Regions from separate parts of the Pseudomonas sp. P1_C12 genome, predicted to be linked through region 1. Evidence: predicted binding sites of a transcription regulator. Region 1 holds the regulator's gene; the other holds the start of a gene.
The links. Region 1 encodes sigma-54, which starts transcription at its own class of promoters, with help from an activator protein. Its sites were predicted from a motif close to ANTGGCATNNANNTTGCTNT; they were not measured.
Positions count from the first base shown of each region.

Region 2: a site for sigma-54 is predicted at 2,836-2,855, ahead of AC1D19_RS04565 (flagellar hook-length control protein FliK). Genes of this name have one in related genera too.

Region 1 is NZ_JBFUAE010000005.1:166,077-178,121, reverse strand. Features, by position in the region: gene AC1D19_RS11170 (KdsC family phosphatase) at 1-257, shown strand, start outside; gene lptC (LPS export ABC transporter periplasmic protein LptC) at 265-837, shown strand; gene lptA (lipopolysaccharide transport periplasmic protein LptA) at 824-1,372, shown strand; gene lptB (LPS export ABC transporter ATP-binding protein) at 1,372-2,097, shown strand; gene AC1D19_RS11150 (RNA polymerase factor sigma-54) at 2,370-3,863, shown strand; gene hpf (ribosome hibernation-promoting factor, HPF/YfiA family) at 3,938-4,246, shown strand; gene ptsN (PTS IIA-like nitrogen regulatory protein PtsN) at 4,259-4,723, shown strand; gene rapZ (RNase adapter RapZ) at 4,726-5,583, shown strand; gene AC1D19_RS11130 (HPr family phosphocarrier protein) at 5,599-5,874, shown strand; gene pmbA (metalloprotease PmbA) at 5,937-7,283, opposite strand; gene yjgA (ribosome biogenesis factor YjgA) at 7,392-7,916, shown strand; gene tldD (metalloprotease TldD) at 8,022-9,464, opposite strand; gene AC1D19_RS11110 (carbon-nitrogen hydrolase family protein) at 9,477-10,331, opposite strand; gene AC1D19_RS11105 (YhdP family protein) at 10,494-12,045, opposite strand, start outside.
Region 2 is NZ_JBFUAE010000002.1:336,850-348,894, forward strand. Features, by position in the region: gene fliM (flagellar motor switch protein FliM) at 1-690, opposite strand, end outside; gene fliL (flagellar basal body-associated protein FliL) at 700-1,203, opposite strand; gene AC1D19_RS04565 (flagellar hook-length control protein FliK) at 1,417-2,787, opposite strand; gene AC1D19_RS04570 (Hpt domain-containing protein) at 2,888-3,247, opposite strand; gene AC1D19_RS04575 (ATP-binding SpoIIE family protein phosphatase) at 3,278-4,975, opposite strand; gene AC1D19_RS04580 (STAS domain-containing protein) at 4,981-5,280, opposite strand; gene fliJ (flagellar export protein FliJ) at 5,427-5,876, opposite strand; gene fliI (flagellar protein export ATPase FliI) at 5,883-7,241, opposite strand; gene fliH (flagellar assembly protein FliH) at 7,231-8,028, opposite strand; gene fliG (flagellar motor switch protein FliG) at 8,033-9,052, opposite strand; gene fliF (flagellar basal-body MS-ring/collar protein FliF) at 9,045-10,832, opposite strand; gene fliE (flagellar hook-basal body complex protein FliE) at 10,849-11,175, opposite strand; gene AC1D19_RS04615 (sigma-54-dependent transcriptional regulator) at 11,374-12,045, opposite strand, start outside.

The DNA.
Region 1 (12,045 bases):
TGGTACTCGACGAACTGCTGGCCCAACTCAACCTGAGCTATGAACAGGTGGCCTACCTCGGCGATGACCTGCCGGACCTGCCGGTGATTCGCCGCGTCGGCCTGGGCATGGCGGTGGCCAATGCCGCCAGCTTCGTGCGTGAACACGCTCACGGCATCACCCTCGCCCGTGGTGGTGAAGGTGCCGCTCGCGAATTCTGCGAACTGATCCTGCGCGCCCAGGACCGCCTCGATGCGGCCAATGCGGCGTACCTGTGAGCCCACTATGCTGAGCAAAAAGTTTCGCAACACCCTGATGTACAGTTGCATCGCGGCGATATTCGCCGCGGCTGGCTACTGGAACATCAGCCCGGAACGCTTCCTCGACAAGCCGGTAACGCCGGTCGATGAAAGCGCGATCGACTATTACGCCATCAACGCCCACAGCGTGCAGTACCTGCCGGACGGCAAGCTGCAATATGATCTGGTGTCCGACAAGGTCGAGCACCTGAAAGCGACCGAGGTGACATTGCTGACCAACCCCGACCTGAATGTGTTCCGCGGCACTGAATTTCCGTGGCACGTCCAGAGCCTGCACGGCGAGGTCAACCCTGATGGCACACAGGTCGAACTGATCGATGACGTGCGCATCACGCGCTTCGACGAGAAAAACCGTAAAACCCTGATCACCAGCACCCGCATGACCGTGTTCCCGCAGCAGCAATATGCGCAGACAGAGCAAGACGTTAGAATCGACGGCGCTGGCGGTGTATCGACTGGCAAGGGAATGAAGGCGTATTTGAAAGAAAGCAGGATACACCTGCTATCGAACGTAAGAGGACAGTATGAGGCTCGTTAAAACCCTCCCGATTTTGCTCAGTCTGGGCGCAGCACTGGGAAGCGTGAGCGCCTGGGCTCTGCCGGAAGATCAACAGCAGCCTATCCGCATTCAGGCCGACGATGCCCAACTGGACGACAAGCAAGGTATTGCCATCTATACCGGTGACGTGATCATTACCCAAGGTACGATGAAGGTTACCGGCAACAAGGTGACCATGACCCGCACCCCGAATGGCGACATCGACGTGGTTACCTCGGTGGGCAACCTGGCCTACTTCGAGCAACTGCAAACGGCGGGCGACACCAAACCCGTCCAGGGCTGGGGTGTGACCATCCAGTACCACGCAACGCAAAATCGCGTTGTGCTGATCGACAAGGCCAAAGTCATCGACAAGGACAACAACACCACCCAAGGTGAGAAAATCGTCTACGACACCGAGAAGAAGCTGGCCAGCGCCGGTCGCGCCACCGGCAGCAAGGTGACCGAGTCGCGTCCGCGTATCGACATGGTGATCCAGCCGAAGAAGAAAACCGACGAGAAAAAGGCCCAGTAATGGCAACTCTGAAAGCTCAGCATCTGGCCAAGAGCTACAAGAGCCGCCAGGTCGTGCGCGACGTCAGCCTGTCCATCGACAGCGGTCAGATCGTCGGCCTGCTTGGCCCGAACGGCGCCGGCAAGACCACCTGCTTCTACATGATCGTCGGTCTGGTGCAGGCCGACCAGGGCCGCGTCCTGATCGATGACCTGGACATCAGCCACCAGCCGATGCACGGCCGCGCAAAGGCTGGTATCGGCTACCTGCCGCAAGAAGCATCGATCTTCCGCAAACTGTCGGTGGCCGACAACATCATGGCCATCCTCGAGACCCGCAAGGAACTCGACAAGGCCGGTCGGCGCAAGGAACTGGAAAGCCTGCTGCAGGAATTCCACATCAGCCACATCCGCGACAACCTCGGCATGAGCCTGTCTGGTGGTGAGCGCCGTCGCGTGGAAATCGCCCGAGCCCTGGCCACCAACCCGAAATTCATCCTCCTCGACGAACCCTTCGCCGGCGTGGACCCGATTTCGGTCGGGGACATCAAGCAGATCATTCACCACCTCAAGGCCAAAGGCATTGGCGTGCTGATCACCGACCACAACGTTCGTGAAACCCTGGATATCTGCGAAACCGCCTACATCGTCAACGACGGCCAATTGATCGCCGAAGGCGACGCTGAAACCATCCTGGCCAACGACCTGGTGAAGGAAGTGTACCTGGGCCACGAATTCCGCCTGTAAGACACCGAGGTGCGAGACTGGTCGACGAGCGCTTGTCTCGATAAAAAACAACTCTTTTTTATTGTTACAGTGCTCTAGGCAAACACGACGCCTCAAAGATGTTCAAGAGTCGGCCGGAGCAACCTGTCAACAAAACATTGCAGCTTTTTATTGTTACAGTGCTCTAGGCAAACACTACAGTTTCAGGCATATAATTTGCTTATGTTTGGCGCCCCGGCGCCCTGTAGTGGATGGCGCGTGTGCGCCGGCGAATAAGGTGTTAAGCCCCTGCCATGAAACCATCGCTAGTCTTGAGAATGGGCCAGCAGCTGACGATGACACCGCAGCTGCAACAGGCTATCCGCCTGCTCCAATTGTCGACCCTGGACCTGCAACAGGAAATCCAGGAGGCCCTGGAGTCCAATCCGATGCTCGAACGCCAGGAAGAAGGCGACGACTTCGATAACACCGACCCCTTGGCCGACAACGCCGAACAGAAGCCCAACACCGACATCCAGGAACCCTCCTACCAGGAAACCGCCCCGACGGTTGATAACCTCGATGAGGGTGACTGGAACGAGCGCATCCCCAACGAACTCCCCGTCGACACCGCGTGGGAAGACGTTTACCAGACCAGCGCCAGCAGCCTGCCCAGCAATGACGACGACGAGTGGGACTTCACCACCCGTACCTCGGCCGGCGAAAGCTTGCAAAGCCACTTGCTGTGGCAACTGAACCTGGCCCCGATGTCCGACACCGATCGCCTGATCGCCGTGACCCTGATCGACTGCATCAACAATCAGGGCTACCTGGACGAAACCCTCGAGGAAATCCTCGACGCCTTCGATCCGGAACTGGACATCGAACTGGACGAAATCGAAGCGGTCCTGCATCGCATCCAGCAATTCGAGCCCGCCGGCATCGGCGCCCGCAACCTGGGCGAATGCCTGCTGCTGCAATTGCGCCAGCTACCCGCCAAGACCCCTTGGCTGGCTGAGGCCAAGCGCCTGGTCACCGATTACATCGACTTGCTTGGCAGCCGCGACTATAGCCAACTGATGCGCCGCATGAAGCTCAAGGAAGATGAACTACGCCAGGTCATCGAGCTGGTCCAGAGCCTTAACCCGCGCCCGGGTTCGCAGATCGAGTCCACCGAAGCCGAGTATGTCGTTCCTGACGTTATCGTGCGCAAGGACAACGAGCGCTGGCTGGTGGAGCTGAATCAGGAGTCGGTGCCACGGCTGCGGGTCAACGCCCAGTACGCCGGTTTCGTGCGCCGCGCCGACACCAGCGCCGACAACACGTTCATGCGCAATCAGTTGCAGGAGGCCCGCTGGTTCATCAAGAGCCTGCAAAGCCGCAATGAAACCCTTATGAAGGTTGCCACCCAGATCGTCGAGCATCAGCGTGGTTTCCTCGAATATGGCGACGAAGCCATGAAGCCGTTGGTCCTGCATGACATCGCCGAAGCGGTCGGCATGCATGAGTCGACGATTTCACGGGTGACCACCCAGAAGTTCATGCACACCCCCCGGGGCATTTATGAACTGAAGTACTTTTTCTCCAGTCACGTCAGCACCTCCGAAGGCGGCGAATGCTCGTCCACGGCGATCCGCGCGATCATCAAAAAACTGGTTGCCGCGGAAAATCAGAAAAAGCCATTGAGTGACAGCAAGATCGCTGGTTTACTGGAGGCACAAGGCATTCAGGTGGCTCGCCGCACCGTCGCCAAGTACCGCGAATCCCTCGGGATCGCGCCTTCGAGCGAACGCAAGCGGTTGATGTAGAGCCACGCCACAGCGTTCCAGTGGCAGGCATTTCTGCCTGCCGCTTTATGCACTGGCAACGAAGGAGAAGCTGTATGCAAGTCAACATCAGTGGACACCAACTGGAAGTGACCGAACCTCTTCGCACCTACATCGGCGAAAAACTCGAACGATTGGAGCGACATTTCGACAAGATCACTAATGTGCAGGTCACGATGACCGTCGAAAAACTGAAGCAGAAAATCGAAGCCACGCTGCATATTCCCGGGAATGAAGTGGTCGCCAACGCGGAACATACCGATATGTACGCCGCGATCGACGCACTCACCGACAAGCTGGATAAACAACTCAAAAAGCATAAGGAAAAGACCCAGAGCCTCCTCCAGGGTGCAACCGGTCGTTAACACTCCCAACCCATGATCCGACTTGAAAGTATCCTGACCCCCGGCCGTTCCCTGGTGAACGTGCCGGGCGGCAGTAAAAAGAAAGCCCTCGAGCAAATTGCCAATCTGATCGCCCGCGAAGTGCCGGCCCTGGAGATGCAAGATGTCTTCGAGGCACTGATTGCCCGTGAAAAACTCGGCTCCACCGGTTTTGGCAACGGCATCGCTATTCCACACTGCCGTCTCAAGGGCTGTGTTTCACCCATCAGTGCATTGATGCACCTGGACGCCCCTATCGACTTCGACGCCATCGACGGCGCGCCGGTTGACTTGCTGTTCGTATTGCTGGTCCCGGAAGCCGCCACCGATGCGCACCTTGAGCTGCTGCGACAAATCGCCAGCATGCTCGACCGCAAGGAAGTTCGCGAAAAACTGCGTAATGCTGCAAGCAACGAAGCCCTGTATCAGGTTGTCCTGGACGAGCAAAACGGTCAGTAATCATGCGCTTGATCATCGTCAGTGGCCGTTCCGGCTCAGGTAAAAGTACCGCCCTCGACGTTCTTGAGGACAACGGCTACTACTGCATCGACAACCTGCCTGCCGGTCTGCTGCCGGAACTGGCCGAACGAGCCTTGATTCATACCGAGCTGCTACAGCCGCTGGTCGCCGTTTCCATTGATGCGCGCAACCTGCCCAGCCACCTGTCACGCTTCCCCGATCTGCTCGAAGAAGTCCGCAACCGCCACATCCAGTGCGATGTGCTGTACCTGGATGCCGACGAAGAAACCTTGCTCAAGCGCTTCTCGGAAACCCGCCGTCGTCACCCCCTGACCAACGCCAACCGCTCGCTGGCCGAAGCCATCAGCGTCGAGAGCGACCTGCTCGGGCCGATTGCCGACCTCGCCGATCTCAAGATCAACACCACCAGCCTGAACCTGTACCAGCTGCGCGACGCCATCAAACTGCGTCTGTTGAATCAGCCCGAGCCGGGCACTGCGTTCCTGGTGGAATCCTTCGGGTTCAAGCGTGGCATGCCGGTGGACGCCGACTTGGTGTTCGATGTGCGTTGCCTGCCCAACCCTTACTGGAAACCGGAATTGCGCGAGCAGTCCGGGCTCGATCAACCGGTTGCCGAATACCTGGCGGCACAGCCGGATGTCGAAGAGATGTTCCAGGACATTTCCACATACCTGCTAAAGTGGCTGCCTCGTTTTGCCGCCAGCAACCGCGCCTATGTCACCATTGCCATTGGCTGCACTGGCGGACATCACCGCTCCGTCTACCTGACCGAGCGTCTGGGGCAGGCGCTGCAAAAATCCCTGAAGAACGTCCAGGTTCGCCACCGCGACCTCAGCTAAAGGATTCACATCGCGATGCCTGCTCTGGAAATCGAAATCATCAACAAGCTGGGCCTGCATGCCCGTGCTTCTGCAAAATTCGTCGGGGTCGCCGGCCAGTTCAAGGACTGCACGATCAGGGTAGGACGCACACCTGAATCCACAGTAGATGGCAAAAGCATCATGGCCATGATGATGCTCGCTGCCGGTAAGGGCACCAAAATCCATCTGAGCACGGAAGGCGAGCAGGAAAAGGAAGCGATGGACGCGCTGGTAGCCTTGATCAATAACTACTTCGACGAAGGCGAATAAACATCAAAAGAAAGGCGCGCCACCCATTGGGTGGCGCGCCTTTTTTATGCAACGGTCTGAGCTTAGCTACCCGCCACCGTCATCCGCTCGATCAACACCGAACCAGTGCGAATGTTGCTGCGCAGTTCCAGGTCGTTACCCACGGCAACGATCTGTTTGAACATATCGCGCATGTTGCCGGCGATGGTCACTTCCTGGACCGCGAACTGGATTTCGCCGTTCTCGACCCAGTAACCCGCCGCGCCCCGGGAATAATCGCCGGTGACCATGTTCAGCCCCTGGCCCATCAACTCGGTGACCAACAGTCCGCGTCCCATGCGCCGCAGCAAGGCCGCCTGGTCTTCATCACCATGGGTGACGAACAGGTTGTGCACGCCGCCGGCGTTGGCCGTACTTGGCATGCCGAGCTTGCGGCCGGAGTAGGTACCGAGGATGTACGACACCAACTCGCCTTTTTCGACGAACGGTTTGGCGTAGGTTGCCAGGCCATCGCCATCGAACGCCGCGCTGCCCAAGGCTCGCATCAAGTGCGGACGTTCGTCGATGGTCAGCCACTCCGGAAACAGCTTCTGGCCGAGAGTGCCCTCAAGGAACGAAGACTTGCGATACAGGCTGCCGCCGGAAATCGCCGACAGGAAACTGCCAAACAGGCCCCCGGCCAACTCTGCGGAAAACAGCACCGGCACCTCACAAGTCGGCACCGGACGCGCTCCCAGACGGCTCGCCGCCCGTTGCGCGGCACGCTGGCCGATGCTGACCGGATCGGCCAGCAGATTGCCCTGGCGGTTCACGTCGTACCAGTAATCGCGCTGCATCTGGCCGTCCGCTTCGGCGATCATCACGCAGCTCAAGCTGTGACGAGTCGATGCGTAACCACCGATAAACCCGTGGCTGTTGCCATAAACGCGGCAACCCTGATGGGTACTGAGAGTGGTGCCGTCAGCGTTCTTGATCCGGCTGTCGGCAGCAAACGCCGCGGCTTCACAGGCCAAGGCCTGTTCGATGGCTTGTTCCGGAGTGATGTCCCATTGGTGGAACAGGTCGAAATCCTGAATATCCCGCGCCATCAGCGCGGCATCCGCCAGGCCCGAGGCTTCGTCTTCCGAAGTGTGTTTGGCGATGGCCAGTGCCGCGGCGACGGTTTCGCGAATCGCTTCCGGACCACTGGCCGATGTGCTGGCCGAGCCTTTGCGCTGACCGACGTACAAGGTGATGCCAAAACCCTGATCGCGGTTGAATTCTACCGTTTCGACTTCACGCTGACGCACCGTGGTCGACAAGCCCTGCTCCAGTGACACCGCCACTTCACAGGCGCTGGCGCCCTGGCGCCTGGCTTCAGCGATGATCTGCTCGACTTGTTCCTGCAGTGCCGGCAACGCTTGTGGGCCGACGCTTTCAACTGCACTCATGCTGTTCTCCACTCAAATTCTGCTTTCGGTAACGGTCATCGAGCGACCGGGCCGGACAAGCGGCCCCCGACTGGTTATCATGGCGGCGTTTCTTTGCGGACGGCCACCATGGTTGATTCTTACGACGACTCCCTCGATACGGGAGAAAAAAGCAAATCCCAGGTTAAACGCGAGCTGCATGCTCTGGTTGACCTTGGCGAGCGCCTTACAACACTCAAGCCTGACTTGCTGGCAAAACTGCCCTTGACCGACGGAATGCGTCGGGCTCTGGCCGATGCGCCCAAGCACACCGCGAACATCGCGCGTAAACGGCACCTTCAGTTCATCGGCAAACTGATGCGCGATCAGGACACTACCGCCATTCTGGTTCTGCTCGATCAACTCGATGCCTCCACCCGTCAATACAACGAACGCTTCCATAACCTGGAGCGCTGGCGCGATCGTCTGATCGCGGGCGACGATGCCGTTCTGGAGAAATTCGTCGTCGACTACCCGGACGCGGACCGCCAGCAATTGCGTTCCCTGATCCGTCAGGCCCAGCATGAGGTTGCGCAAAACAAGCCTCCTGCTTCCAGCCGTAAAATCTTCAAGTACATCCGTGAGCTGGACGAGACTCAACGCGGTCTGCGTTAATTCTCCGAAGCTCTTGTAGGAGCTGCCGAAGGCTGCGATCTTTTGATCATTAAAAAAGGCAAAGATCGCAGCCTTCGGCAGCTCCTACAGGAGATGTCCCTATCCTTATGCGCCCGTGCCACCCACGGTGATCGCATCAATCTTCAGCGTTGGCTGGCCGACACCCACCGGCACCGATTGCCCATCCTTGCCACACGTGCCCACACCGCTGTCCAGCGACAGGTCATTACCGACCATCGACACCTTGCTCATGGCTTCCGGCCCGTTGCCGATCAGGGTCGCGCCCTTGACCGGAGCGGTGATCTTGCCGTCCTCGATCAGGTACGCCTCGCTGGTGGAGAACACGAACTTGCCGCTGGTGATGTCCACCTGACCACCACCCAGGTTGGCGCAGTAGATGCCGCGCTTCACCGAGGCGATGATTTCCGCCGGGTCGCTTTCGCCGGCGAGCATGTAGGTGTTGGTCATGCGCGGCATCGGCAGGTGCGCGTAGGATTCGCGACGGCCGTTACCGGTACGCGCCACGCCCATCAGGCGCGCGTTGAGCTTGTCCTGCATGTAGCCTTTGAGTACGCCGTTTTCGATCAGCGTGGTGCACTCGGTCGGCGTGCCTTCGTCGTCGACGCTCAACGAGCCGCGGCGACCGGCCAGGGTGCCGTCATCGACAATGGTGCACAGCTTCGATGCGACCATCTCGCCCATGCGCCCGCTATAAGCTGAGCTGCCCTTGCGGTTGAAGTCGCCTTCCAGGCCATGACCGACGGCTTCATGCAGCAGCACACCCGACCAGCCGGAACCGAGCACCACCGGCAAGGTACCGGCCGGTGCCGGGATGGCTTCAAGGTTGACCAGTGCCTGACGCAACGCTTCACGGGCATAGCCCATGGCGCGGTCTTCGCCAAGAAAATAACGGTAATCGGTCCGCCCGCCACCGCCATGACCGCCGCGCTCGCGGCGACCGTTCTGCTCGACGATCACGCTGACGTTGAAGCGCACCAACGGCCGCACATCCGCCGCCAGACCGCCATCGGTGGAAGCCACCAGAATCCGCTCCCAGACACCGGCCATGCTCACGGTGACTTGCTGGATGCGTGGGTCGAGGGCGCGGGTCGCGGCGTCGACTCGCTTGAGCAAATCGACTTTCTCGGCACGGGTCAGCACTTCCAGGGGATTGTCCGGCGCATACAACTGCGCGACGTCCTGGCTGGTGAATGCCTGTACGGTGCCGTGCTGCCCGGCCCGGGAAATCGAACGGGCGGCACGCGCCGCCGCGCCCAGGGCTTCAAGAGTAATAGCATTGCTATAGGCAAAACCGGTTTTTTCACCCGATTGCGCGCGCACGCCGACACCCTGGTCAAGGTTGAAGCTGCCTTCCTTGACGATGCCGTCTTCCAGCGCCCAGGACTCGGAGATCTGCCCCTGGAAATACAGGTCGGCGGCATCGATGCCTGGCCCGGCCAAGTCGCCGAGCACGCCTTGCAGGCTCTCGATCGTGACGCCACCGGGCGCCAGCAGGTGTTCACTGACTGAGGACAACAACTCGCTCATATGCTTTACGCCTTAAATTCGTCGTTCTGATGCAGGTCGCTGGGCGCCCTGCGAGAAAAATCGCCGGTGACTGGACACCGGCATCCGCGCCCGGATGGACGCCTGTTCATTGCTGTCGCGTTCGGCCAGCAGCACGGCCTCGCCTTGATCCTGTTGCGCCAGTACCCGGCCCCATGGGTCGATGATGGCGGCATGGCCAAAGGTTTCCCGCGGCCCCGGATGCGTCCCGCCCTGGGCCGCGGCGAGCACATAACATTGCGTCTCGATGGCTCGCGCACGTATCAGCACATCCCAATGCGCCGCGCCGGTCACCGCGGTGAAGGCCGAAGGGGCGGTAATCAGTTCCGCGCCGGCCGCGCGCAATTCGCTGTACAGCTCGGGAAAGCGCAGGTCATAGCAGACCGTCAGGCCAACCCGGCCGACCGGTGTGTCCGCCACAACCACTCCGTTGCCATAAGCATAGTCATCGGATTCACGATAACGGCCACGATTGTCCGCCACGTCCACATCGAACAGGTGCAGCTTGTCGTAGCGCGCCACCGTATCGCCCTGGTCATCGACCAGCAATGAACAGGCATGGGCTTTCGCCGTCGGCTGATCCACCGGCGGCAACGGCAACGTGCCGGCCACAATCCATAACTTGAGGTCGCGTGCGGTCTGTTTCAACCAGGGCAGGATCGGGCCTTCGCCCAAGGCTTCGGCGCGCCCGATGTCGGCAACGTCGCGCCGGCCCATGGCGGCGAAGTTTTCCGGCAATACCGCGAGCTTCGCGCCACCGGCGGCCGCTTGCTCGAGCAGTCGACGGGCCTGGGCCAGATTAGCCAGCACATCGCTCTGGCTGACCATTTGAATCACCGCTACAGACATGGCCCTTTCCTTGATTGAAATCAACGCATAACCGTAGGAGCCGCCGCAGGCTGCGATCTTTTGATTTTGCTTCTGAAAAACAAGATCAAAAGATCGCAGCCTGCGGCAGCTCCTACAGGGGAGTTACGGCCATGCTACTCCATAGGTCCGAAGGATGGCTTTTCAAAAAGCCTTGTCGAAGGTGATTTTCGGTTCTTTCCACGGCCCTTGGACCGTGTACTTCACACTGGCGAAACGGGAGACCCGGTCACCGATCAGCTTGTCGATCAGGAATAGCGCTCCGCCGACCGCGGGTGCACCGACGATCAGTGCGGCAATCGGCAGGTTATTGGTCACCGGCAAGGTTACCATCAGTTTCGCATCGATCTGATCGGCCACCATGTTCAGGGTGCCGTCGAGTTCGATGGTGCTCGACGGGCCGGTCAGCCGGATCGGCTCACGGGTGACATACACCCCATTGGTCCCAACCAGCAGCCCCTTGACCCGGTCATAACTCAGACCTTTGCCGAACAGGTCGGAGAAGTCCAGGCGCAGGCGCCGGCCGATGGAGTTGAAGTTGAGCAAACCAAATACCCGCAGCGCCTGGGCACTGCCTTCGACCTCGACGAACTGGCCCTGATTGAGCGTCGCATCGAGCGAGCCGGAGAATCGTTTGGTCGCCACCCAGGCCGGCGATCCGGGCCAGCGGCCATCGACATCCATATAAAAGTCCCGGCTGGTGACGCTTGGCGCAAAACCCCAGCCCTTGAGTACATCGGCGAGGTTCTTGCCGCTGATGCGTCCCTTGTACCAGCTGTTGCTGGCGCCAGGCGCGCCTTCCCAGCCACCGCTGCCCACCAACAGCATGCCCTTGAGGCCCAGGTCCAGCGAGTTGAACACGATGCCCTTGGCCGTCGGACGAATCTTCAGCGACCAGCCCCCCACCAGATCCTGGCCCTGGAATAACTGATTGATGGTGATGTCCATCGCAGGGATTATCGTCGGGTCCACCGACGCCAGCGGATCCGGCGAGTTTTCATCGGCCAGCACGGCCGGGTCCGGTGCGGGCAGGCGCACGGTTTGCAGATTGATCATGATCGGCGTGGCCTTCGAATCAGGAAGGTTCGCGCTGCCCTTGATCTGCTGGCTGTCGAGTTGCAGCGCCCAGGCGGAAGGTTTGCGCGCCAGCTGAATCGAGGCCTGATCGAGCGTGGTGCCGATACCGCTGAGCTTGCCCACCTTGAAATCCGCGCCGCTGAGCAATTGCTTGGCGCTGCCGCCGGGGTCCTGTCCGGCGTATTTATCCACCAGATCCTTCCACGGGCCAACGTCCAGCTCCGACAACACACCCTTTATCCGCAGGCCTTTGGTGCCAGGCAACACAGCCTCGCCACCACCGAGGAACAATTCCCCGCGACCGTCGGCGAAATTGCTGGCCGGGGCGGCAAACGTGAAACTCGCCAGGTCCGCGTAGTTGACCCAATAGCGCCGTTCGTCACCCTGCAAGGTCATACGGAACGTCGTGTCGCGCCCGGCATCGGCAGTCATGCCGAACGGCGCAGGCAAATCGACGGCCACGCCCTTGAGATTGGAATTGACCAGCAATTGGCTGTCGGCGCCATTCAGGGTCAGTTGCAGTTGATAAGGGATCACGCCACTCACCGGCAGAGGCTGGGTCACCTTCAGCCAGTCGGTCAGTTTCCTGACCTCGACCTGGCCCGACGCGGTCACCCGG
Region 2 (12,045 bases), on a different contig from region 1:
GTCGAGCATTTCGCGCACCGGCTCGATCATCGAGTACGGCATGGTCACGTGCAGGTCGCCGCCACCGCCATCGAGTTCGATGTGGAAGGTCGACACCACAATGGCCTCGCTCGGGCCGACGATGTTGGCCATGGCCGGGTTCACTTCCGAGTTGATGTACTCGAAGTTGACTTCCATGATCGCCTGCCAGGCTTCCTTCAAATCGACGAACGCCTGCTCCAGCACCATGCGCACCACACGCAGTTCGGTCGGGGTGAATTCACGCCCTTCGATCTTGGCGTGCCGGCCGTCACCGCCGAAGAAGTTGTCCACCAGCTTGAACACCAGCTTGGCGTCGAGGATGAACAGCGCGGTGCCGCGCAGGGGTTTGATCTTGACCAGGTTGAGACTGGTCGGCACATACAGCGAGTGCACGTATTCGCCGAACTTCATCACCTGCACGCCGCCGACCGCCACGTCCGCCGAGCGACGCAGCATGTTGAACATGCTGATGCGGGTATAGCGGGCAAAACGCTCGTTGATCATTTCCAGGGTCGGCATGCGTCCACGGACGATGCGATCCTGGCTGGTCAGGTCATAGCTTTTGACGGTGCCGGGTTCGGCAGCGTTTTCGGTCTGTACCAGACCATCGTCGACGCCATGCAACAGCGCGTCGATCTCATCCTGGGACAGCAGGTCCTGCACGGCCATGTCGTGTTCCTACTGCAGTACGAAATTAGTGAAAAGCAACTGTTCGATCACCACTTTGCCGAGCTCTTTCTGCGCCACTTCCTGGACGCTGGCGGTGGCTTTCTGCCGCAGCATTTCCTGTCCGACCGGCGAGGCGAGGGTCGCGAAGTCCTGCCCGGAAAACAGCATGACCAGGTTATTGCGGATCACCGGCATGTGGACCTTGAGCGCATCCAGGTCTGCCTGGTTGCGCGCGAGCATGGTGATGCTCACTTGCATGTAGCGCTGGCGACCGTTCTGGTTGAAGTTGGCGACGAAAGCCGGCGCCATCGACTCGAAAATCGCTGGCTGTTTGCCGATGGCAACGGTTTCCACCACGGCGGCGGCAGGCTTGCTCTGAGCGCTGTGCATGAAGTACCAGGTCGCCCCCACGGACACACCGATCGCCAGCAGCAGGGCCACCACGATCACGATAATCAGCTTGAGTTTGCCTTTGGTTGCGGGGTCTTTTACTGCTGCGTCGCTCTTCGCCATGCCAATAATCCGTCACTATTCGGGTTTTCACAGTCGCACGGCAAGGCAAGAGCAAGTGTTATGCCATGTAGGAGCGAGCCTGCTCGCGAAAGACGTGAGAGCGCCGCGTTTATTCAGATGGCCCTCGTCATCGTTTAACTCCATCGCGAGCAGGCTCGCTCCTACAGAGGGTTCGTTCCCATGCCATGGGAACGATTGGAGTGATGGCTTTGATCAGGCGTAGTAATCGACCACACTGGAGCCGATCACGCGGGTGGTATTGGCAGCCACTTCAGCGACGCCCGGGGCCACGTCGTCATCCATTGAATCGAGGCGACCGCCGCTGGCATTGGTCCGCCCGCTCTGGCTTTGCCGGGCCTGTTCCTGCCCTTGCTGCGAACCACGGGACTGGTCCGAAACGTTGACATCGACCTGCCCCATGCCCTGTTGCGCGAACATATCGCGCAAGCGATGGACCTGGCCATCCAGCGCCTCACGGACACCCGGATGCGCACTCATGAACGTAACCTGGGTCTGTTGATCGGGAACCATGTTCACCCGAATGTCCAGACGCCCGAGTTCAGCGGGCTGCAACTGGATGTCCGCCGCCTTGAGATTAGCGCTGGACAGGTACATGACCCGGTTCACCACCTCTTCGGTCCACCCGCTCTGATGCATGGCGATCGGCTGGTTCACCGGCAAGGCATTGGCGGTCTTCGGTGTGGCCGCCTGGGTCAGCGCGGCCAGACGGTTGGCGAAATCATCGACACGGGTGTCGCTGCTGGCGGACTTGAGATCCTTCAGGCCGTCATCGAGCAACCCGCTGAAAGCCTTGTCGTCGCCTTGACCGGTGCTGTTCTTGTCGGCCTGAACATCCAGCAGGGTCGCCATGCCGGCGGCAAAGTTTTGCGCCGATGTCAGCTCACCGTCAGTCTGGGCTTGAGTCTGTGTCGGTGCAGTCTTGGGCTGCGCCTGGCTGGAAGCCGATACGTGACCGCTCTGCTCCATTGCCAGGCGCACCGCTGGCAAGGCGTCGAGCGGATCGGTCTCGGGATCGAAATCGCCGTCAGTGCCGGTCGGCGCTGGAGCGTTTGTCGCCATGATCGCCGCCGCAACCGGCGCTTCAGCCGCTGGCTGCGCCGCATCGGCCACGGCAGGCGTTGTCGGTGCCGACGCAGGCGCAGGCGCTACTGGCTGTATGACTTGCAGCAGTGAGGGATCAAGCGCCGGATCGAGCGGTGCGGTATCGACGACCGGAGCACGGTCGACATCTGACGCCTCATTGTCGGCGGTCTTGTCGTCAGCCTGCACCGGCGTATCGGAAGGCAAGGATTTGCCGCCATCGGCAACCACCGGCTCCCCGGCGGCAGACTTGTCGTCGCCAGCGTCTTTTTCTCCTGCGACATCGGAGCTTTTTTCGCGACTCGGCTTGACCGAGGCATCCGCCGACGCATTGGGCTTGTTCTGGGCCTGATTGGCATAGACATGAGCGAAGCTTGCGGCCTTGTCCCCAGGCTCAGCGGTCAGCGCCGGAGGATTGGCGCAGGCCGCTTGAATCTTGGCCTGCCTGGAGGCCTGAAGCAGAATATTGGGGGTAACGGGCATGAAACAGTCTCCGCTGCACGGGGCTCGTAAGTACAGTTGGACGAGTTAAGTGCAAAGGTCGAGCCAGTTTCACTCGAAGGAGACAAAATGCAGCGCATGCTCAGATTTTCGCTGGGCAACGCTGTCGTTCAGCTTCGTACAGAGGCCGGATAGCGGCGAATTCGCGGTCGATTTCGCCGACCAGTTCCTGAACGGCGGCACATGGCAAATCTTTGGCCCGCTGTTCAAGTTGATGGCAGAGCTCGGTCAGCCTGACTGCACCCATATTGCTGCTGCTGCCCTTGAAGCTATGGGCGGTTGCAACGAGCAGTGCAGTACTGTCAGTCGTTCGCAAGACGTTAATGCGCTCTTCGGAGTCCGCAAGAAAGATATCCAGCAAATCCGCATAGCCCTCTTCCATCACTTCCTGCAATGCACTCAGCACGCCGCGATCCACATGTTTGTCGTTTTTGTCGTTCATTTGCTCACTCCTTGATCAAGAATGCGCGGATTACTGCGCAGCCTTCCAGATAAACTCCACACGTGCACTTCGACCATCGTCGGTCCAGCGGGCATTACGCCCCAACTGGCGGATCAGACTGACTCCACGTCCCGACAGGCGGATGTCATCCACAGGTCTTTTCATCACCCGCTCGACATCGAAACCCTTGCCGCTGTCTTCGATGTGAATGGTCAGGCAACCGCCGTCGTCTGTTGGCGTCACCTGCAAATGCAACCGTACATAGCCTTCCTGGAGTTCGTCCAGACGGGTATTACGCTGCTGATAATAACGCGCAAAACCCGATGCATCGCGCTTGAGGCTCGAGTCCAGCCCCAGCACGCCATGCTCCAGCGCATTGGAATAGAGTTCCGCCAGCACACTGTAGAGCGCACCGCTCTGGCCCCGCAGACCATGCACCTCAAGCAGCAATTGCAACAGATAGGGCAAGGGGTTGAAACGCTTCAGTGTGGCGGCGCGAAACTCGAAACTCACCGACCAGTCCAGCGGGCACGACTGGCCGCTGTCGGAGTAGACCAACGCCGGCGGCGTGATCTGCGCCGGCTCCAGCAGGCTGATTTCGACCATGCTGACATCGTCGCGCGCTTCACCGCCAAACTGTCGCAGCGCATGCTCGATCTCTTCGAACAGCACATCCGGCTGGCGATTGGCGGCGAACACCTGCTGCAATCGCTGCACGCCAAACAACTGATCATTGGCGTCGCAGGTGTCGATCACCCCATCAGACAGGAGAAACACGCGATCCCCGAGCACCATGGGAAACACCTCGGTACGCTCATCGAAGGACTCCGGACTCAGCACCCCCAAAGGCAGGTGCCGCGCCGACAGAGGCGTTCGCTCGCCACTGGCAATGCAATGCAGATAACCGTCGGGCATGCCGCCGTTCCAGACCTCCACTGAACGACGCTGAAAACTCAGGCACAGCAACGTGGCACAGCAGAACATGTCCACCGGCAGAATGCGCTTGAGCTTGGCATTCATCTCGCGCAGGGTTTCCGCCAGGCCATAGCCCTTGGCGGTCATTCCGTAGAAGACTTCGGCCAGGGGCATGGCGCCCACCGCCGCCGGCAGACCGTGGCCGGTAAAGTCGCCCAGCAGCACGTGCATGTCGCCGGCCGGGGTGAACGCGGCCAGCAACAGATCGCCGTTGAACAGCGCATAGGGCGATTGCAGATAACGGATATTCGCAGCGGCATTCAGGCAGCCGGAGTGCGCCACCTTGTCGAAAACGGCCTTGGCCACGCGCTGTTCGTTGAGCAGGTAGTCGTGGTGCCGGGCAATCTGGTCACGCTGTTGCAGCACGGTGTCCTGCAAGCGCCGCAAGCGATCCATCGCCTTGATCTTGGCGGCGAGAATCACCTGGTTGTACGGCTTCGCCAGAAAGTCGTCACCGCCGACTTCCAGGCAACGGGCCAGGGCTTCGCTTTCGGACAACGAGGTGAGGAAGATGATCGGCACCAGGGTTTCCCCGGCCAGGGCCTTGATTTGCCGGGCCGCCTCGAAGCCGTCCATCACCGGCATCATCGCGTCCATCAATACCAGGTGTGGTTGCTGCTGGCGAAACGTGTCGACCGCTTCGGCACCGTTGGCCGCAGTCAGCACATCGTGCCCCAGGCGGCGCAGGATGCTCGACAGCAACAGGCGATCGGCGGCGCTGTCCTCGGCAATCAGGATCTTCAGCGGCTGCATGGCAATCAACTGATGTCGAACAGCTTGTCGAAGTTGGAGATGGCGAGGATTTTGCGCACGTCGGTATTGCTGTTGACGACGCGCACATCGGAGTCGTCGCCGCCGGCGTGATCGCGCAGCAACAGCAGCATGCCCAACGCAGAGCTGTCGAGGTAAGTGGCCTCTTTCAGGTCGACCACAACCGCCGATAGCTGTTTATCTTCGTAGGACTCACGAAACTCCTGATGCTTGGCGAAATCGAATCGTCCTTTGACTGATATCGTCAACTTTTGCCCATCAGGGGACACTTCGGCAACGACTGGCATTCAATGGCTTCCTTGTCTTTGGAGAACGTACGTGTAGAAGGTTTAGCACTTGGTGGGAATAGGAGCAAGATCAAAAGATCGCAGCCTGCGGCAGCTCCTACATGAGAATGCAATCCCCTGTAGGAGCTGCCGCAGGCTGCGATCTTCTAATACGGATCCTGACGCGGCAAGCGCTGGGACAACTCATCCAGCAGCTTCTGCTCGCGCTTGTCCTCCAGCCGTCGCGCCTCATCGGCATAGCGTTCGACCAATTTGCGCAAACCTTCGACCCGGGCAAACGCCTGCTGCCAGGTTTCCCGAGCCTTGTTCAGGTTGTTCTGATGCCAGGCCAGGCTTTGCCGCTGCTGGTCGATGGCCGTGCCCAATTGCGCGAGAAAGCCCTGATAGCCCAGCAGCCATTGGCCCGAGACGCCGCCGCTGCCGCGTACGATCCATTGTTCCTGATAGTCGAGACGGAAGGCTTCAAGGTCGGCGAGTTTGCTTTGTGCCAAACGCACTTGCCCCTGAAAGTGCCCCAGGCGCTGGACCGCGGTTTTCTCGGCCTTTTCGGCCATTTCCACCACCGGCGCCAGCCTTCCTGCCCGACTCAGGGCCATGATCGCTTAACCGCCCGCCGCGGGCGCGAAGATCGAGGCGAGATACGCTTCGCTTTCACCCAGGCTGATGCTGTCGTTGAGACCCTGACGCAGGTATTTGACCAATTGCGGCTGCAAGGAAATCGCCAGATCGGTCTCGCGGTCACCGCCAGCGACGTAGGCACCGACGCTGATCAGGTCGCGGCTCTGCTGATAACGCGACCACAACTGCTTGAAATACTGCGCACGGGCCATGTGTTCCGGCGACACCACCGCCGGCATCACCCGGCTGATGGACGCCTCGATATCAATGGCCGGGTAATGCCCTTCCTCGGCCAGGCGCCGGGACAGCACGATGTGCCCGTCGAGCACGCCCCGTGCCGAGTCGGCAATCGGGTCCTGTTGGTCATCGCCTTCGGACAGCACGGTGTAGAACGCGGTGATCGAACCACCGCCCTTCTCCGCATTACCGGCCCGCTCCACCAGTTTCGGCAGCTTGGCGAATACCGACGGCGGATAGCCCTTGGTCGCTGGCGGCTCGCCGATGGCCAGGGCGATTTCCCGTTGGGCCTGGGCAAAACGGGTCAGGGAGTCCATCAGCAACAGGACATTCTTGCCCTTGTCGCGGAAATACTCGGCGATGCGCGTGCAATACATCGCCGCGCGCAGACGCATCAGCGGCGCATCGTCCGCCGGGGACGCCACCACCACTGAACGCTTGAGCCCCTCTTCACCGAGGATGTGCTCGATGAACTCTTTAACTTCACGGCCTCGCTCACCGATCAGCCCGACGACGATGATGTCGGCCTCGGTGAAGCGCGTCATCATCCCCAGCAACACCGATTTACCGACACCGGTACCGGCAAACAGGCCCAGCCGCTGGCCGCGCCCGACCGTCAACATGCCGTTGATGCAACGGATGCCCACGTCCAGCGGTTCACTGATCGGTTCGCGCTTGAGCGGGTTGATGGTCGGGCCATCCATTGGCACCCAGTCTTCGGCCTTCATCCCGCCCTTGCCGTCCAGTGCACGGCCGGCGCCATCCAGCACCCGCCCGAGCATGCTCATGCCCATCGGCAAACGCCCGGTATCGGACAAGGGAACTACGCGGGCACCGGGTGCGATGCCAGCGACGCTGCCGACCGGCATCAGAAAGACTTTACTGCCGGAGAAACCCATCACTTCGGCTTCGACCTGCACGGGGTGATAGCTGTCGTCGTTGATGACCATGCAGCGACTGCCCATGGCGGCGCGCAGACCTTCGGCTTCGAGGGTCAGGCCGACCATGCGCAGCAAGCGGCCCTCAAGGATCGGCGCGCCGGCAAGCGTAGTCGCCTCGGCGTAACTGCCCAGGCGCCTGGCGAAGCTGGTGCGCTCAAGGCGCATCAGGCACATCCGCTTCTGGCGCGGCAGCGGGCTTGCTGTCGACCGGCAGTTCCAGGCTCAAGTCCGGTGCGGCCGGGTGCAAGGACTGTTCGTGCAACTGGTCGAACAGCTTGTCCATCACCTGCGCAATGCGGGTTTCGACTGTGGCGTCGATGCGGCTGTGTTCTGTCTCGACCCGGCAACCGCCGGGCAACAACGACTCGTCCTCGACGATGCGCCAGGTTTCTTCATGGCGTTCGCGAAGGGCTTTGACCTGTTCGAAATCCTGCGGATTGATGTACAGCCGCACATTGCCCACGCCCAACGGCAACAGCTTGAGCGCCTCGCGCATCACGTGTTCGATCTGTGTCGAGTCGATGGCCAGTTCGCGCTGGATCACCTGTCTGGTGATGTGTTGCACGAGGTCGACCAGGGACTTTTCGATCTGGGTGTCCTGCTCGGCGATGGGCTCGAACAGATGGCTCATCAATTGCTCCAGCGCTGCAATCTTGGCGGCCAGGACCACCTCGGCTTCCTGGCGGACCTTGAGCGTGGTGCTGTGGAAACCTTCCTTCTCACCCACCGCAAAGCCTTCGTTGTAGGCTTCCTGGCGAATGCTTTCGAGCTCTTCGAGGGTCAGCGGCTGGACTTCCTCCAGCGGCACTTCCTCCATTTCCGGCGGTTCGGGTTCCGGCGTTGGTTCCGGCTCGGGTTCCGGCGGGTCGAAACTGGGCAGCGCCCAGGACTCGAAGCCACCGACATCCCTGGCCCGGATCAGGTCAGTGGGTGCATCATCATTCTTGACCATGGTGTTAGATCATTTCCTCGCCGCCCTTGCCGCCGAGAACGATTTCTCCGGCTTCGGCCATACGGCGGGCGATGGTGAGGATTTCCTTCTGCGCGGTTTCCACGTCGCTGACGCGCACCGGGCCCTTGGCTTCCAGATCGTCGCGCAACAGTTCGGCCGCACGCTTGGACATGTTCTTGAAGATCTTCTCCTTGACGCCTTCGTCCGACCCCTTGAGGGCCAGCACCAGCACGTCGGAGGACACCTCGCGGAGCAGCGCCTGGATCCCGCGGTCGTCGACATCGGCCAGGTTGTTGAAGACGAACATGAGGTCTTCGATCTGGCCGGACAGGTCTTCGTCGACTTCGCGGATCGAGTCCATGAGCTGGCCTTCAATGGAGCTGTCGAGGAAGTTCATGATGTCCGCTGCGCGCTTGATGCCACCCAGGGTGGTGCGCGAGGCGTTCGAGTTGCCGGAGAACTGCTTCTCGAGAATCTGGTTGAGTTCCTTCAGGGCCGCTGGCTGTACGGTGTTCAGCGAGGAAACCCGCAGAATGATGTCCAGTCGCACCTTGTGGTCGAAGTTGCCGAGCACTTCACCGGCCTGGTCCGGATCGAGGTACGCCACCACGATTGCCTGTATCTGCGGGTGCTCATAACGGATCACGTCGGCGACGGCGCGCGGCTCCATCCACTTCAGGCTGTCGAGGCCGCTGGTGTTGCCACCGAGCAGGATGCGATCGATCAGGCCGTTGGCCTTGTCTTCGCCCAGGGCCTGGGTGAGCATCTTGCGCACATAGTCGTCGGAGCCGACGCCCAGGCTGGTCTGGTCGCCGACGATATCGACGAACTCGCTCATCACCTGCTCGACCTGCTCGCGGTGCACATTACCCATCTGGGCCATGGCCACGCCCACGCGCTGAACCTCTTTGGGGCCCATGTGGCGCAGCACCTGGGCAGCGTCGGTGGAGCCCAGGGACAACAACAGGATTGCGGCCTTGTCGACCTTGGACAGTTTGGCGGCAACGGCTCGGTTATCACTCATCTGCGTTAATCCACTCTTTCACGACCTGGGCCACACGACCCGGATCTTCTGCCACCAGACTCTTGATTGCGTTCAACTGAGCGTCATAGCCTTCGCTCGGGCTCGGCAGCAGGATGCTTTGCGGACCGCCGAGGCTGACACGGTCGTTGGCCAACTCGCCATCCAGACCGCCCATGCCGCCCAACTCGACGTCGCTGCCGATACCGGCCAGCTGCTTGCCCTTGCCGCCCCCGGTGATGTTGTTGAGCACCGGACGCAGCACACCGAACACCAGCACCAGAATGAACAGCACACCCAGCACTTGCTTGACGATGTCCCAGAACCACGGCTGGGAATAGAACGCAATATCGGTAATCACTTCACCGCGCTCGGCGGAGAACGGCATGTTGATCACGCTGACGCTGTCACCACGGCTGGCATCGAAGCCGACCGCGTCCTGCACCAGGCGAGTGAAGCGCGCCAATTCATCGGCGCTCCAGGGCGCACGGGTGGTTTCGCCGTTGGCCGGATTGATCTTGACCTGATCATCGACCACCACCGACACCGACAGGCGATTCAATCGGCCCTGCTGCTGCTTGGTGTGGCTGATGGAACGGTCGAGTTCGAAGTTCCTGGTCGATTGTGAACGCTTGTCCGCCGGGTACGGTGCGAGCATTGGCTGACCGGTGGCCGGGTCCATGATTTGCTGGCCGTTGGCGTCGATCAGCGGCTGGCCTGGCTGCACCATGCCGGCCGACGCGGTGGCACCACCGGTGGTTTGCGGAGCGGAGGCCGGCGACGGCGGCTGGTTGCTCAAGGCACCCGGCACACCTTGCGGGCCGTTGCTGGCGGTACGCTGCTCGTTGACCGACTGCTCGCTGCGCAACGCCGGTTGATCCGGGTTGAATTGCTCGGAAGTCGACTCGACCGCACTGAAATCCACGTCGGCCGAGACTTCGGCCTTGTAACGGTCGTTGCCCAGCACAGGCTGCAGAATGTTGTGCACGCGCTGGGTGAGCATGCTTTCCATGCGACGGCTGTAGTCGAATTGCTTGCCGGCCATGGTCAGTTCGGAGTTTTCCGCCTGATCCGAGAGCAGCGTGCCCTTCTGGTCGACGACGGTGATCTGCGACTTGCTGAGTTCGGGAACGCTGGTCGCCACCAGGTTGATGATGGCCACGACCTGGCCGGGTTCGAGGGAGCGACCGGAATAGAGCTCAACCAGAACCGAAGCGCTCGGCTTGCGCTCGTCGCGTACGAACACCGAACTTTTCGGGATCGCCAGGTGCACGCGGGCACCCTTGACGTTGTTCAGGCTGGAAATGGTCCGGGCCAGTTCGCCTTCGAGGCCGCGACGATAGCGGGTCGCTTCCATGAACTGGCTGGTGCCCAGTCCCTGCTCCTTGTCGAGGATTTCAAAACCGATATTGCCATCGCTGGGAGTGACACCAGCGGCCGCAAGCTTGAGCCGCGCGCGGGACAGGTCATCGGCCTTGACCAGCAAGGCACCGGAATTGGGTTCGACGGTGTACGGGATATCGGCGGAGGCCAGGGTTTCCATGACCTGCTTGGCGTCCATGCCGGCAAGGCTGCCGTACAGAGGCCGGTAGTCCGGTTGCTGGGACCACAACACCACGGCAAAACCAATCGCCACGCTCGCCGCCAGGCCGACCAACAGGCCCACCTGACGCAACATGGTCATCTCGGAGAGGTTTTCCAGGAAGGACAACCCGAACAGCGGCGGCTTGCCGTCTATTGGAGTGGCCTTGGCCGGAACGTTATCGGCGACTGCTTCTGCCATGACTCAATCTCGTCCTTTAAACAGGCATCTGCATGATGTCTTGGTAAGCCTGAACCAGCTTGTTGCGCACCTGGGTCAATGCCTGGAATGACACACTGGCCTTCTGCGAGGAAATCATCACGTCTGTGAGGTCGACGCCGCTTTTGCCGATTTCGAAGGCGCTGGCCAACTGAGTGGAAGCCTGTTGCGTGTCGTTCACTTTATTGACGGCCTGGCCGAGCATGTCGGAAAAGCTGCTGCCCGCCACTTCAGGGACGGCCGTCGATTTCGGCGCAGACATGGCATCCATTTGCATGGCGCGCATGTCGAGCATCAACCGATTGAATTCAATACCTTGGCTCATGGTCTCTCTCTTTGACGACCCGCAATTTTTTGACACTCACTCGGCGGGTAATGAGGTGTTAGCAACAAGGGTGCCAGCTCTTCCCGGACTCCACGCAATTCTCTGTAGGAGCTGGCTTGCCAGCGAAGGCTGCGTCACTACAACCATCGATTCGCTGGCAAGCCAGCTCCTACAGGGATTGCGTTGCGGCATGACGCATCAGGTGGCGAACAAATACGCTTCCACATCCATGCCGGCATCGCGCATCTGCGCCAGCTTGTAGCGCAGGGTTCGCGGGCTGATACCCAGGCGCTCGGCCGCCTCTTTGCGACGACCGCGCTCGGCGCGCAAGGTATCGATGATCATCTGGAATTCACGGCGACGCAGGTCATCGCCCAGCGCACCGACCGACTCGGACTCGACTTCCACGGGGCGTACCGGCGCCTGCGCCAACGCACGCAGTGGCGCGCAAGCCACCGGCCCGGCGAGGCAGAAATCCTGCGGCTGGATCAAGCCACCCTGCTGCAGAATCAGCGCACGCTGAATCGCGTTGTCCAGCTCACGAACGTTACCCGGCCATGGATAACCGATCAGGCACGCCTGAGCTTCGGGCGACAACCTGGCAGGCGAATGCTTCATTTTATTGACGTGCCTGGCCAGCAGACGCCCGGCCAGCGGCAGGATGTCGGCGGTACGCTCGCGCAACGGGCGCCAGGCCAGGGGAAACACCGACAGGCGATAATAGAGGTCCTCGCGGAAACGCCCCGCCGCCACTTCACCCGCCAGGTCGCGATTGGTGGTGGCGACCACGCGAATATCCAGCGTGATCGGTTTGCGCGCACCAACCCTTTCGACCTCGCGCTCTTGCAGCACACGCAGTAATTTGGCCTG